DNA from 4 places in the Alteromonas sp. K632G genome. Region 4 is predicted to be linked to each of the others. Evidence: predicted binding sites of a transcription regulator. Region 4 holds the regulator's gene; each other region holds the start of a gene.

Region 1 (3,145 bases), on a different contig from region 4:
GCATCTGCTTTACTGTCGAAACGGGTAATATCTGATACCGAATCGCCGCGTGTACGCATAACGCCTAAGTCGCGCATAGAAAATTGATTCAGCCTGCCTTTGGTATTGCCAAAATAAAGGAATAATAAAAATTTTAGCGGTGCATCAAACAAACACACTAAGTAAGTATGCTCATTTAGCCCTTCAGGCCAGCCATGCTGATTAATGCAGGCTTCTAAGCGCGATACAAGCACGGGCTTGGTCAATGATGCCAAACCTTGAGTGGCACCGTATTCACTTAACAACCTTAAAATAGCGTCTTTAGTCAGTACGCCTGCAATATCTTGCAGCGAAGCATGGTGCAAATCGCCGAACCACTTAGCTTCAATCAGCTCGTCAATTTGCTGTTGAGGGTTAGCTATTTCTGCATAAGAAAACTGCGACCTGTCAATTACCGCATATTTACGATTAGCCGCACGCACAATGATGCATTGTTTGTCAGCATCTAGCTGGTTAAAGCTTTCTATAAAACCATGAGCGTCATCACTTAACAACGCAGCATTCGCCCCTTTAAAGAACGCTAAGAACTCAAAAAAGTGGGCTAAGTAATATCGTGGTGGCAAATCTTTTCGCATTATAAAACCAAACTATTGCATACACTAATTAGTGTATATTTATACAGCCCTATTATTCAACCTTTTCCCTTTTTATTTCATGCGTAGGTGCACAGGCGCTTGCGTAGTAGCTTGTAAAGTCATTCTGGCTTAATTGGCAGTCAATCCAGTTTTCTACTTTACTCGTAATAACTATCACAACGTAATTCACATACGAGGAAATCATGAGCTTAACGCGATCGATGGCGTTCTCTTGCCCATATTGCATGGCAGCCAATGATGTAGAAATTGATGAGGTTAATGATGTGGGTCAGGTGCAGGTACTTGATTGCCAAGTATGTTGCCAACCTATAGAACTTGGTGTTTATCAGCAAGGCGAAGACTTAAATATTATTGCGGAGCAGGAAAATGGCTGATAGTGGTACCCATTTTTCGTTGCAGGATATCAATGCTTTGCCGCAACGATATCGCGCCAACTTTGTGAATAGTCTATCTGGCTTTAAATCTTCCTCACTGTTAGGCACCACCGATGGCCGAGTTAACAACTTAGCTATTATTAGTTCTGTGGTTCATGTAGGGGCTAACCCACCATTGCTGGGTATTATTATGCGCCCACACACTGCACAGCGAGATTCTCTGACTAATATTAAGCAGCAAGGTATGTTCACTTTAAATCATGTTCATACAAGTTGGACTGACAAAGCACATCAAACATCTGCGCGGTATGATAATGGTGTGAGTGAGTTCGATGAGGTTGGACTAACGCCTTGGTTTAGCCAGAACTTCAGCGCGCCTTATGTTAAAGAAAGCGCGATAAAGATGGGGCTTAAAGTAGAACAGCATTTTACGTTGTGTAATCAAACGGAAATGATTATAGGTGAAATCCAAGAGGTCTTTATTGCGGGCAGCAGCACTACAGGAGATGACATTGCAAAAAGTGCTATTGCCGAAGATGGGTATATAGATCTTGAATCACTACAAACCTCATGTATCTCGGGTCTGGACACTTATCATAGTACGCAAAAGATAGCCCAATATGCTTACGCAAAACCCGATGTGCCTTTAACACAGGCGAGCGTAACTAAAAAATAATTCATGTTTTGCCAGTGGCGCGCAAACTAATGTTGCGTTGATGCTATAGGACATTGATTTTGCTAGCTGTTCAGGTGAAACTCGTTAATCTAGATCAACAAATATTTATTGCTTTGTGTTAGATCCAAACGCCACGGGTTATAGTATAATTATTAACATTCAAAACCTGCCTTGCGGCAGGTTTTTGCGTTTTAGGCGCTGAGTAAAAAAGAATCATTATCGTTATTATCTCAATTGGAGAGAATTATGAAGTCTGTAAACCGTCGTGACTTTCTGAAATTGTCAGGTACATCTTTGATAGGCCTAACGTTAGGAAGCGTTGCGTTACGTGCGAATGCGCAAGAACAACTACAAGCAGATGATCCAAGCGCGAAAGCATTAAACTACACTGCGGCGTCTACTGTAGACGGTGCTAAATGTAACAACTGCATGTACATTCAAGGTGCCGACGGCGAACAACACCGCCCTTGCGCCATCTTCCCTAACAAATTGGTTAACGCCAATGGTTGGTGTAGTGCATGGGTTAAACGCCCAGGCTAGTAACTCGAATTATCAAAAAAGCCCCAGTCTCGCTCACGTGTGCTGGGGCTTTTTTATGCATTTGAGATAAGGGTCTATAACGAGTTACAGCCCCTTCACAGCGTCTAACAATGCGGGGTTATGTAGTCGGCTCGGTAACAAACCAGGCTTTATATAGGCCCCATGCTTTGCTTGAAATATACTGCCAATGCGTAGCACTTTTTCATCGTCCCATTGCTTGCCAATAAAGCTAATTCCCACCGGAAGGTTTTTCACTTCTCCTGCCGGTACAGTAAGATGCGGATAACCTGCAATGGCCGCTAAATACCCAATTCCAATAAACCCCATTGGGGAATGATCGCCATACACGCCATCAATCAGAAAAGCCGGGCTATTTGAGGGTGCCACAAGTACATCAACTTTATGTTGTGCCATTAGGGCATCAATACCCTTGTCTCTCGCAGTTTCTCTTACCAAGGCTAGAGCCGAAGCGTATTCTGGGCTATTAATGTCATCTGTATTCACTGCTTTTTCGAATATATCTTGATTAAAGAGCGCAAGTTCTCGAGAGCCTGCTTGATTGTAAGTAATAAGTTCCGACAAACTGCGCACAGGAATGTCCGCTGGACTGCCTTCTAAGTATTCGTTTAATGTGTAATGAAACTCGCTAAGTAACACTTGATAAGAGTCGGCCCAAAAACTTTCAGGTTGTTTGAAGTCGCTAATTTCCACCAGCTCAGCGCCTGCGGCAGTTAGGCTATTTAAGGCTTTTTCATAAGTAGAAAGCACATGAGGGTTATCCCCTTGACGGTAACGCACAACGCCTACGCGCACGCCTTTTAAATCGGTCGCCAACATACTTTGCTGCGGTGCATTAAGCATGTGTTTGCTAGCCTCTAGCGTTGCGCTATCTTTTGTATCTACACCTGCCATGATTGATG
Region 2 (3,145 bases), on a different contig from region 4:
GGGCATAGGCTGTGACCCAGACAACGAAGCGAGTGTGTTAGCGCTCTTAGCATTGAAGCAGCGCCCCATCGAAAAAGGGGTAATTTTGATTGCCGCTAACTATTCTCAGCTATTACCTTATATAAATGATGAAGCCATACTTCAGCACAGACGTACTGAAATTGTGTCCAGTTGGCCTGGGCCAAATACTTGGCTGCTACCCAAGTCGGCGTCGACGCCACAGTGGTTAACTGGCAAGCATGAAAAAATAGCGGTTCGAGTAAGCAACCATCCAGTGGTTAAAGCTTTATGTGAAAAGCTAGAAAAGCCACTTGTATCTACAAGTGCCAACCTAACTGGCCAACAACCCGCAATCACCCAGCAGGACGCAATCAATATATTTGGTGATAGTGTTTTCTATATTGATGGAGAAGTAGGTGGCCACGCTAAACCCAGTACCATCCGTGACGGCGATACCGGAGAGATAATAAGATCATGATTGACCCCCAACACGTAAATCAACAGTTAGACGGTAAAGACGCCGATGAAGTAATAGAACAAGTAAAAGCATACTTACTATCATTGCAGGACAACATTTGCCAAACCTTAGAACTTGCCGACGGCAAAGGACAGTTTAAAGAAGACTCTTGGGTTCGCGAGGAAGGCGGTGGCGGGCGTTCACGGGTTATTAAAAACGGCGCAGTAATAGAGCAAGGTGGGGTTAACTTTTCTCATGTATTTGGAAGTCAGATGCCGGCGTCTGCCACGGCTAACCGCCCAGAACTTGCGGGTAGAAACTTTCAGGCCATGGGGGTCTCGTTGGTTATTCACCCACACAACCCCTATATTCCGACGTCTCATGCAAATGTACGCTTTTTTATTGCCGAAAAAGAAGGTGAAGCGCCTATTTGGTGGTTTGGCGGTGGGTTTGATTTAACCCCGTTTTACCCCTTTAAAGACGACGTAGTGCATTGGCACAATACCGCAAAGAAATTGTGTGCTCCCTTTGGTGAAGACGTGTATGGGAAATATAAGAAGTGGTGTGATGACTACTTCTTCTTAAAGCATCGTAATGAAACACGTGGGGTAGGCGGTTTATTCTTTGACGATTTAAATGATTGGGGGTTTGAAACTTCATTCAACTTTATGCAGGCAGTGGGTAATGGTTTTGTTGATGCTTACGTACCTATCGTAGAAAAGCGAAAAAGCACCTCATACGGTGAAAGAGAGCGTGACTTTCAGCTCTATCGACGTGGTCGCTATGTAGAATTCAACTTGGTATTCGATAGAGGCACTTTGTTTGGGTTACAAACTGGTGGTAGAACCGAATCAATTTTAATGTCTATGCCACCACTTGCGCGATGGGAGTATTGCTATACTCCAGCTCCAGGTAGCGCGGAAGCAAAGCTAACTGACTGGCTTCAGCCTACAAACTGGTAATATTTTGCACCATGGGTTCTTCCTGTGGTGCCATTCCCTTGATCCACATCAAATTCCCTTATTACCAAGGTATGTAGCTAGATTGCACCTTGCGCTGGATCAAATTATTTTCTTTTTAAACGTTTACAGTGTCGTCATTATCATTAAACACATGAGAGACACACAATGCGTACACACACACTTTCAGCCATATGTATTTCTTTAGCGCTTGCCGCTCCTTTTGCTTCAGCTCATGAAAAGGGTGATTGGATAGTTCGTGGTGGATTAACAACCGTTGCGCCCGACGAATCAACCTCTAACATCATTGCCGGTGGTAGCGATTTAGGTGTAGCACTGACTATCGATAACGATACCCAGTTAGGATTAAACGTTGCTTATTTCATCACCGACAATATCAATGTTGAATTGTTGGCCGCAACGCCGTTTACTCACGATGTGAATTTTTCAGTCAACGATCCACTAGGGACAGGTAATACATTGGGAGAAGTCACGCACTTGCCCCCAACTGTTACTGTTAACTACTACTTCAACGATGCTAACGCTGCTTTTCAACCTTATATTGGTGCAGGTTTAAACTATACCTTTATCTTTGATGAGTCATTTACGGATGCAAATAAAGAAGCAGGCCTTGAAGATTTGTCTTTAGATAATTCTGTAGGTATTTCTGCACAAGTGGGAATGGACTATCAAATAGATAAAGAGTGGCATGTTAATGCGTCAGTACGTTACATCGATATTAATACCGAAGCGTCATTTACCGTAGGTGGTGCAGAAGGTAGCGTAAACGACATTGATATTGACCCTTGGGTTTATACATTGTCTGTAGGCTATACATTCTAAGATTCATCTAATGAGGTAAGTTACGTTTATATAAGTGGCCTCTTAAGCTTGGATAACCTTGAATCTTAATCTGAAGCGTTCCGTATCTCACGGAGCGCTTTTTATTTAGTATTAATCATATGCGTGGCAAGTTGATCTAGCGCGTTAAGAAGTTGCTGCGCCAACGGAAGGTCATCAACCGTCTCGTGCATGGCTTTTCGCATACAGTACATCCACTGGTCTTTTAATTCTGGTGTAACACTAAAAGAAAGATGTCGTGAACGTAGCCGTGGGTGACCATATTGCTGCTGATAGGTATCAGGCCCGCCTAACCATAAACTTAAATAAAGAAAAAACACTTCTCTGATTCTATCTGTTGGCTGAGGATGAATAGCGTAAAGCTCTTTTGCAATAGGATCATCACGCATAATGTCATAAAAACGGTTTGCCAAAAGGCGTACCTTATCCTCTCCACCTATTCGGTAATATGGTGTAGTCTCTGACACAGCAGGTTTTTCCTTTCGTATCGATTTAAAGAAGTTAGACATTCCCATGACAGACAGCCTTATTAATAACAATTCAATGAAAAAGTTTGCCGTTTTCGGTAACCCTATAGTTCAGAGTCTATCACCAACTATTCATCAAATGTTCGCTAAGCAATGCGGCGAGCAAATTAGTTACGAAAAAATCCTCGCCCCAGAAGATGGTTTTACGCCTGCAGCGAACACATTCTTATCGCAACCTGGCGCGGTAGGCTGCAATGTCACTATGCCTTTCAAACAAGATGCCTTTGCGCTTGCCAGTGTAGACGACCAAGCTGCGTTAGATGCAAAAGCGGTTAATACATTAATGAAGCGTAGCGATGGCACCATTGCAGGTTTTAATACCGATGGCGTAGGGTTAGTTA
Region 3 (3,145 bases), on a different contig from region 4:
TTTTTGTGAGTCTTGATGACAACATGCTGTCGCCAACATGCTCAGATAACGAATGCGGCAAGTGTAGCGCTTGCATGGTAAGGCTTAATGCTTCATCCCAAGCGTTATCGGTACCATGACCAAAATAGAGGGCGGCGTCGTTAAATCGACTGGTAGCCCACCGAATCATATCAAGTATGCTGTGTAAATCTTCGATGGCTTCTTCTAAGTAAAACTTGTCGGTCATAAGAGCTTGGGTACATCAGGAATATGAAAGCTGGTATCATACCCAAAGATAACGCCTGCGCCCACGTTAATTTGCATATCGGTTCATAATGAAAGCATTTAAAAAAGAACTAAAAGCCATGAAAAAAGGCATTGAGAAGCCAAAAGTGATTGAAGATACCTTCTCATTTGCTGATGCTGTGCAAGGTGTAAAGCCCATGGAGCAGGACAAGATTGTTCCGAATAAGAAAGTCGCCCTTGAAAAGAAAAAGCAATTAGCAGGGGTTAAAGACCTAAAAGGCAGTAAGCAGGTAGCGGCGAGTTTTAGTTTTTCCGATATGTACCAAGCCGTACTTCCGCAAGAAGGCCCCATGCGGTATTGCCGAGAAGGCGTGCCAACGCATGTACTAAAACAGCTTAGACGAGGAGACTATTCCCCTGAGTTTCTGCTGGATTTGCACGGTATGACCCGAGAAATGGCAAAAACAGAAATAGCCTCATTAATTTATACCGCCCGAAAAGAGTCGGTAGATTGTGTTTCTATTATGCACGGGTTTGGACAGGGCGTTTTAAAAAATGCACTCCCCCACTACTTAATACAGCATCCACACGTGAATGCTTTCCATCAAGCGCCACTTGAATACGGCGGACAAGCGGCATTGCTTGTGTTGCTAGATGTGCCCACGCCAGAATATAAGCGATAGTGAACGTAGTTATCGTTACTGAGTTCTTGACCTATCATTTACCTAATTCATGTCAAACGCCGCGACATACAGGCAAAACAATTTTTACTTATCAAGTTCTGCGCTGTTGTGCATAAATAGGTAGGTATAAAACACGCCCATTCCAATAATAATACCAATACCTAAAAGCGAGCCCCATACAACGGGATCTGAAATCATACTTAGTAACATAGTGTTTCTCCTCACAGGGTTAATAAGGTAATGATAGCGATTTCTTGGCGAAGGTTTGTGATCTGGATCAAGTCTGAAATACGGTAAATAGAAGGGATGTAGAGAAGTTGATCGAGATCAATGTATAAAAAAATTAAAAATAATCTAAAATGCCATTGCAAATCATTCTCATTTGCAATACATTGTACATGCCTGTTCGACGTAGGTTAAAAACGGTCTTGGCTTAGCGTCGTAAGGGGAACAGACGCCCGTCTGTTCCCCTATTTTTTTGCCTGCTACTTTGTGGTTTTATCAATAATAAAACGCACACATAACCCCTTATTTTTTCGGTTTTGAATTACTAAGTGGCCATTATGCGCATCCGTTATTTCTCGGCATAGCGCTAACCCTAATCCACTCCCATTAGCTTTAGTGGAATAAAAAGGAACCAGCGCATTCGTCATCACGCTATCCGTCATGCCTTTTCCGCTATCGAGTACTTCAATAATAACTTGAGAAGCCGTTTGTTTAATGACGAGCTCCACATCCTGTGGGTCGCCTCCCGACTCATGGGCATTTTTAAGTAAGTTAATTAATAGCTGCTCTAATTGGACTGCATCGGCTTTCACCTCAACAGCCTCTTGCATGGTTAACTTAAAGTCACATTGATTGCTGAGTTGCGCCGTTATTTTATCCCAATCAATTGTTGCTAAAACTGGTGGAGGCAATTTTGCAAATCTTCCATACCCTTGAACAAATTGGTTTAAGTGGGCGATACGTTCTTCAATAGTATGGAACACACGCACCAGACGGGCATCACCATTTTGTTGGCCTACAATTTGGCCGCTATGTAATAGGCTAGAAATAGGCCCCAAGGAATTATTGAGCTCGTGACTAATTACTCTTATTACCTTTTTCCACACCGATACTTCTTGTCGGTTAAGCTCTCGCGTCATTTGCTTAAGAATATACAGTCGGTGAGTTTGATTATTTAATAAAAACGTTCCTGTAGACATATGCCATGTTTGAATGCCGCTAGCCCCCTGAGGCAAAGTAAATAGCCCTTCTCGATTTTCTAGCAAAACATCTTTTAGCGTGTCTGGTTTATTGTTAAGTAAAGTACCGAGGGTGTAACCTTCTAAGCTCCTGGTACCCGAACTGCTAGCAGCCAACTTACTGGCGCCCAACTTATTCGTACCAGCGCCATTTTCCTCAGAGCCTGTATCCTCCACCCTAGTTGTTGGATGGAAGAACTCGCAGGCTTGGCGGTTACTTAGCACCACATGCATCTGATCGTTCACTAACAATAAAACGTCAGGTGAACTATGCAGCACTTTATCTAGCATTAGCTCTCGTTGATACAACCACTGCTTTTCTCGGCGAAGGGTTTCTGCGGTATCGTTATAAAGCTGGGATAAGGTTTTAAACTCGTCGTTTGATTTACAAGACAGTGTTGACGAAAACTCACCGTCTTTAAAATTGAGCAAACCTATTTTAAGCGCCTCTAATTGTTTGTTTATTGGCGCCGTACAAACTTTCACAGCAAGTGTACATAAGCATAAAGACACAAGGACAAGCAAAGCTTTTTGAACAACCGACAGGTCGCTTACATACAACATAGGCGCCATGCCTATTGCTGTGGCACAAAGCGCCGCGACCCGAAGCTTATTTTTAATTAACCTCACGATTTATAATCAATTCCATATTTATCTAGCCGGCGGTAAAGCGCTTGTCTGGATAACCCTAAGTACCTTGCCACTTTAGATATAGTGCCGTTAAATTCTGTAAGCGCCGCCTCAATCTCTGATTTGCTCGGCTCTTTTCCCCCTTTTCGCTCTGTATTCACCTCACCGCTAATAGAGGGTAAACCGAAGTCATCAGCATCCAGCGTACCATCTGGATGTAATATACTGACTCGTCGACATACATTTTCAAGCTCACGCACATTTCCTGGCCACGCATAGGCTTGTAGCGCCTGCTGCCCAGTGAGGCTAATATCTCGACCTGGTAAAAAATGCTTTGCTAAGGCCAACACATCATCTCCTCGC
Region 4 (3,145 bases):
TTTGATCAAGGTTAACCGCAATAATGTCAAAATGAATTGGCGCAATGCGCTTTAAAAACATAAGAATATCAAGCATAGCGTAACTGTCTTTGCCGCCAGATAAGCACACCATGACTTTATCGTTGTTTTCAATCATGCCGAAATCAGCAATCGCTTTGCCTACATTTCGACGAAGTCGCTTTTGTAGCTTATTAAAGCTGTATTTTTGTTTGTTTTGAGACGCGGTTAACGGAGCGTCCGCACGGTTTGTGCCTGCACTGTTCATATCAATAGCTTTGTTACTGCGAAAAAAACCATTATACAGTAATCAAGTAAAATTGAATGTGCGAGGTTCAGATTTTTTAAATCTTGTTGGCCCTCTCTTCTAACAAAAAACAATAGCGTTTAAAGCTATAGCGCAAAGATAGCAAACAGTGCCGACAGGCTGTTTATGAACCTGTCTGAATTACCGTGAAAGGGGCGAAATAAAGCCGTCTGGTTTTATTGCCAGTACATCACACACAAGTTCATCAATAACATGTTCTGCGGTGTTACCTATGAGAGCCGCAGAAATACCTATTCTGCCAACCGTACCTATGATAACAAGTTCAGCGTCTATATCTTGGGCTATCTTTGGAATGACTTTTTCAGGAAGGCCTTCCTTCACATAACAGCGCTTACTATCGATAGCATACTTCTCGCTGTGTGTGTTCATCTCAAGTTCGTGATGATGCTTTACCGCGTTGTTGTAAGTGTCTGGGTCAAACTCAGGAACTTCAATAGCAATATTTAGCGGCGTAGCTGGGTAGCTGTTTACCAAATTTACGTTACCGCTGAGCAGCGCGGCATAATCGTTAGCAATCACCGTGATTTTGTCGTTAAGTAAGGCATGCTCGTCGTCTTCACTGCCTACATTTACCGCGGCAATAATTTCACCATTTTCAGGCCATTCATGATCTTTAACCAATAATACGGGGGAGGGACATTTTCTAAGTAGATGCCAGTCTGTAGGAGTAAAAATAACAGAAGCTAAATCGTCATGGCGCTTAGTTGCTTTTACCACTAAATCTATACTGTTGTCGATGACATAATGCACCACAGCTTCAAAGGCACGGTTGTTCCATTCCACAACTATATCTGTTTTAGAAAAACCTAAGTCGTCTAAAGTTTTTTTCAACCATCCAGCATGTTCTTTAGTGACCGCATCACGCATGGCTTCACGATCATCAGGGCTAAGCATGGTTGTCATATCGTAAGATAAGTCGTAAACCACCAGCATGGCGGTGACAGAGGCACCTGTCTTTTTGGCAAGTTCATATGCACGGCTAAGCGCAGGTTGGGTTTCTCTATCGGCTTCAATAACCGCTAAAATACGCTCATACTTAATCATAACCCCTCCAAACATAGTCAGAATTTTGGTTGCTACAATTTAAGTGTAATACCTATTTGCTATTACGTAACTTGTTTTAGATCAAAAGCTTTGAAGATTAGCTATTACAGGCGATATTAGGTGCAACCACAGACGTTAAACGTTGTGACATCTCATCAAAATCTAAAATAGTGATGAGTTTACCGTCCACTTGGATAATATTTTCTTTTTGAAAACGGCTTAACAGGCGGCTAATGGTCTCAATAGTTAGACCAAGATAGTTCCCAATTTCATTTCGAGTCATGGTTAGGTGAAATTCTTTATTTGAAAATCCACGTTCTTCGAAACGTTGAGAAAGCTGAGAGAGGAAATACAATAGACGTTCTTCCGCTGAGCGTTTATTAAGCAACATCATGAGATCATGATCTTGTTTAATTTCCGCACTCATAAAACTCATTATTTGATGTCTTAACTTAGGAAATTGAACCGACATTTCATCAAGCGTTTCATACGGTAATTCGCACACCATGGCGGTTTCTAATGCCTGAGCATAACTTTGGTGCTTATTTTCCCGTAAGGCATCGAAGCCGATAATATCGCCAGGGAAGTGAAAACCTGTAATCTGCTCTTCACCATCTGAATTGGTGACGAAAGACTTAAAAGAGCCCGTGCGTACTGCGTAAAGAGAGTTGAATTTATCTCCCGACTTTACCAGCAAATCACTCTTGTGAAGGGGTTTCTTTCGCTCAATAATATCATCTAAAGATTCAATCTCAGTCTTGTTTAGCGCAACGGGCAAACACAAGTGGCTGAAACTGCAATTTTGACAATGAATTGAGAATTGGCTTCCTTTGCTCATAGGTTCAAACTATAAATAGGGTCGACTTAATATTAATCTTACTCTTTTGTTTATGAAATTGCTGCATAAATTAAAAAGAGAGCGTAAATAGCCACTATTACGGAAAAGCATTGTCTTACCACGGGGTGCCTAAAACCAGCTATTAGGTACTGGCTACCTGCGCTTGCAGCTAACAAAGTGGGCAGAGTACCTAACCCAAAAAATAACATGATGGCAGCGCCGTCAACGGCCGACCCCGATGCTAATGACCACGTTAACGTGGAATAGACCAACCCGCAGGGTAGCCAGCCCCATATAAAACCATAGGGTAGTGCATAAACCGGGCTTTTGAATGGAAGAAATCGTTTAGATATTGGCTGAATAGCTTTAAATAAGCCGCGTCCCATAGCTTCAATATAATTCAAGCCTTGCCACCACTTTCCCAAATAACACGCTAATAGCAGCAGCATAACGCCACTAATCAAAGATAAAACGGGTTTAGCAATAGGCACAAACTCGGTGGCCATTTGGCCGACAGCGCCTGTAATAGCGCCGGCTAATGTGTAGCTGAGGATACGGCCAAAATTATAGGCAAGGGTGTAGGGTAATGCCGGTTCATTACTTGGCGTTACTGTGCGTAGTGCGGCAACAATACCACCGCACATACCCACACAATGCACGCCGCCAGCAATTCCAATGAAAAAAGCAGAGAATATATTAATCTCTGTCATCTGTTTCTTTGCGTTGTTGTAACTGCTTTCGCTGCTCGGCTAGCTTCTTTTCATCACCTGATAAATCATCATCAAACAAAATGCTGTAGCCCTGTCTATCAAGATCTTCAAACTGATTGGTTTTTACCGCCCAGAAAAAGATAACCAGTGCCAGCGCAACAATAATAATAGCGATGGGAATTAAGACGTAAATGATACTCATATTATTTACTTAATAACCTCGTTGAA

The links. Region 4 encodes FNR, which switches genes on or off when oxygen is low (the NO sensors DNR and NnrR bind a similar motif). Its sites were predicted from a motif close to TTGATCTAGATCAA; they were not measured.
Region 1: a site for FNR is predicted at 1,770-1,783, ahead of J5X92_RS03225 (high-potential iron-sulfur protein). Genes of this name have one in related genera too.
Region 2: a site for FNR is predicted at 1,458-1,471, ahead of J5X92_RS04230 (OmpW family outer membrane protein). Genes of this name have one in related genera too.
Region 3: a site for FNR is predicted at 1,226-1,239, ahead of J5X92_RS01465 (DUF3149 domain-containing protein). Genes of this name have one in related genera too.

What each region holds. Positions count from the first base shown of each region.
Region 1 covers NZ_JAGGDM010000002.1:121,130-124,274, forward strand. The annotation lists gene J5X92_RS03210 (exonuclease domain-containing protein) at 1-614, opposite strand, end outside; gene J5X92_RS03215 (CPXCG motif-containing cysteine-rich protein) at 818-1,009, shown strand; gene J5X92_RS03220 (flavin reductase) at 1,002-1,685, shown strand; gene J5X92_RS03225 (high-potential iron-sulfur protein) at 1,932-2,225, shown strand; gene J5X92_RS03230 (amidase) at 2,310-3,145, opposite strand, start outside.
Region 2 covers NZ_JAGGDM010000002.1:336,932-340,076, forward strand. The annotation lists gene J5X92_RS04220 (Sua5/YciO/YrdC/YwlC family protein) at 1-478, shown strand, start outside; gene hemF (oxygen-dependent coproporphyrinogen oxidase) at 475-1,419, shown strand; gene J5X92_RS04230 (OmpW family outer membrane protein) at 1,585-2,259, shown strand; gene J5X92_RS04235 (group II truncated hemoglobin) at 2,361-2,792, opposite strand; gene aroE (shikimate dehydrogenase) at 2,821-3,145, shown strand, end outside.
Region 3 covers NZ_JAGGDM010000001.1:337,294-340,438, reverse strand. The annotation lists gene prmB (50S ribosomal protein L3 N(5)-glutamine methyltransferase) at 1-226, opposite strand, end outside; gene smrB (endonuclease SmrB) at 315-908, shown strand; gene J5X92_RS01465 (DUF3149 domain-containing protein) at 993-1,118, opposite strand; gene J5X92_RS01460 (HAMP domain-containing sensor histidine kinase) at 1,394-2,782, opposite strand; gene J5X92_RS01455 (sigma-54 dependent transcriptional regulator) at 2,779-3,145, opposite strand, start outside.
Region 4 covers NZ_JAGGDM010000007.1:53,678-56,822, forward strand. The annotation lists gene ttcA (tRNA 2-thiocytidine(32) synthetase TtcA) at 1-265, opposite strand, end outside; gene uspE (universal stress protein UspE) at 446-1,369, opposite strand; gene fnr (fumarate/nitrate reduction transcriptional regulator Fnr) at 1,467-2,207, opposite strand; gene J5X92_RS08520 (sulfite exporter TauE/SafE family protein) at 2,258-2,917, opposite strand; gene ccoS (cbb3-type cytochrome oxidase assembly protein CcoS) at 2,904-3,119, opposite strand; gene J5X92_RS08530 (heavy metal translocating P-type ATPase) at 3,121-3,145, opposite strand, start outside.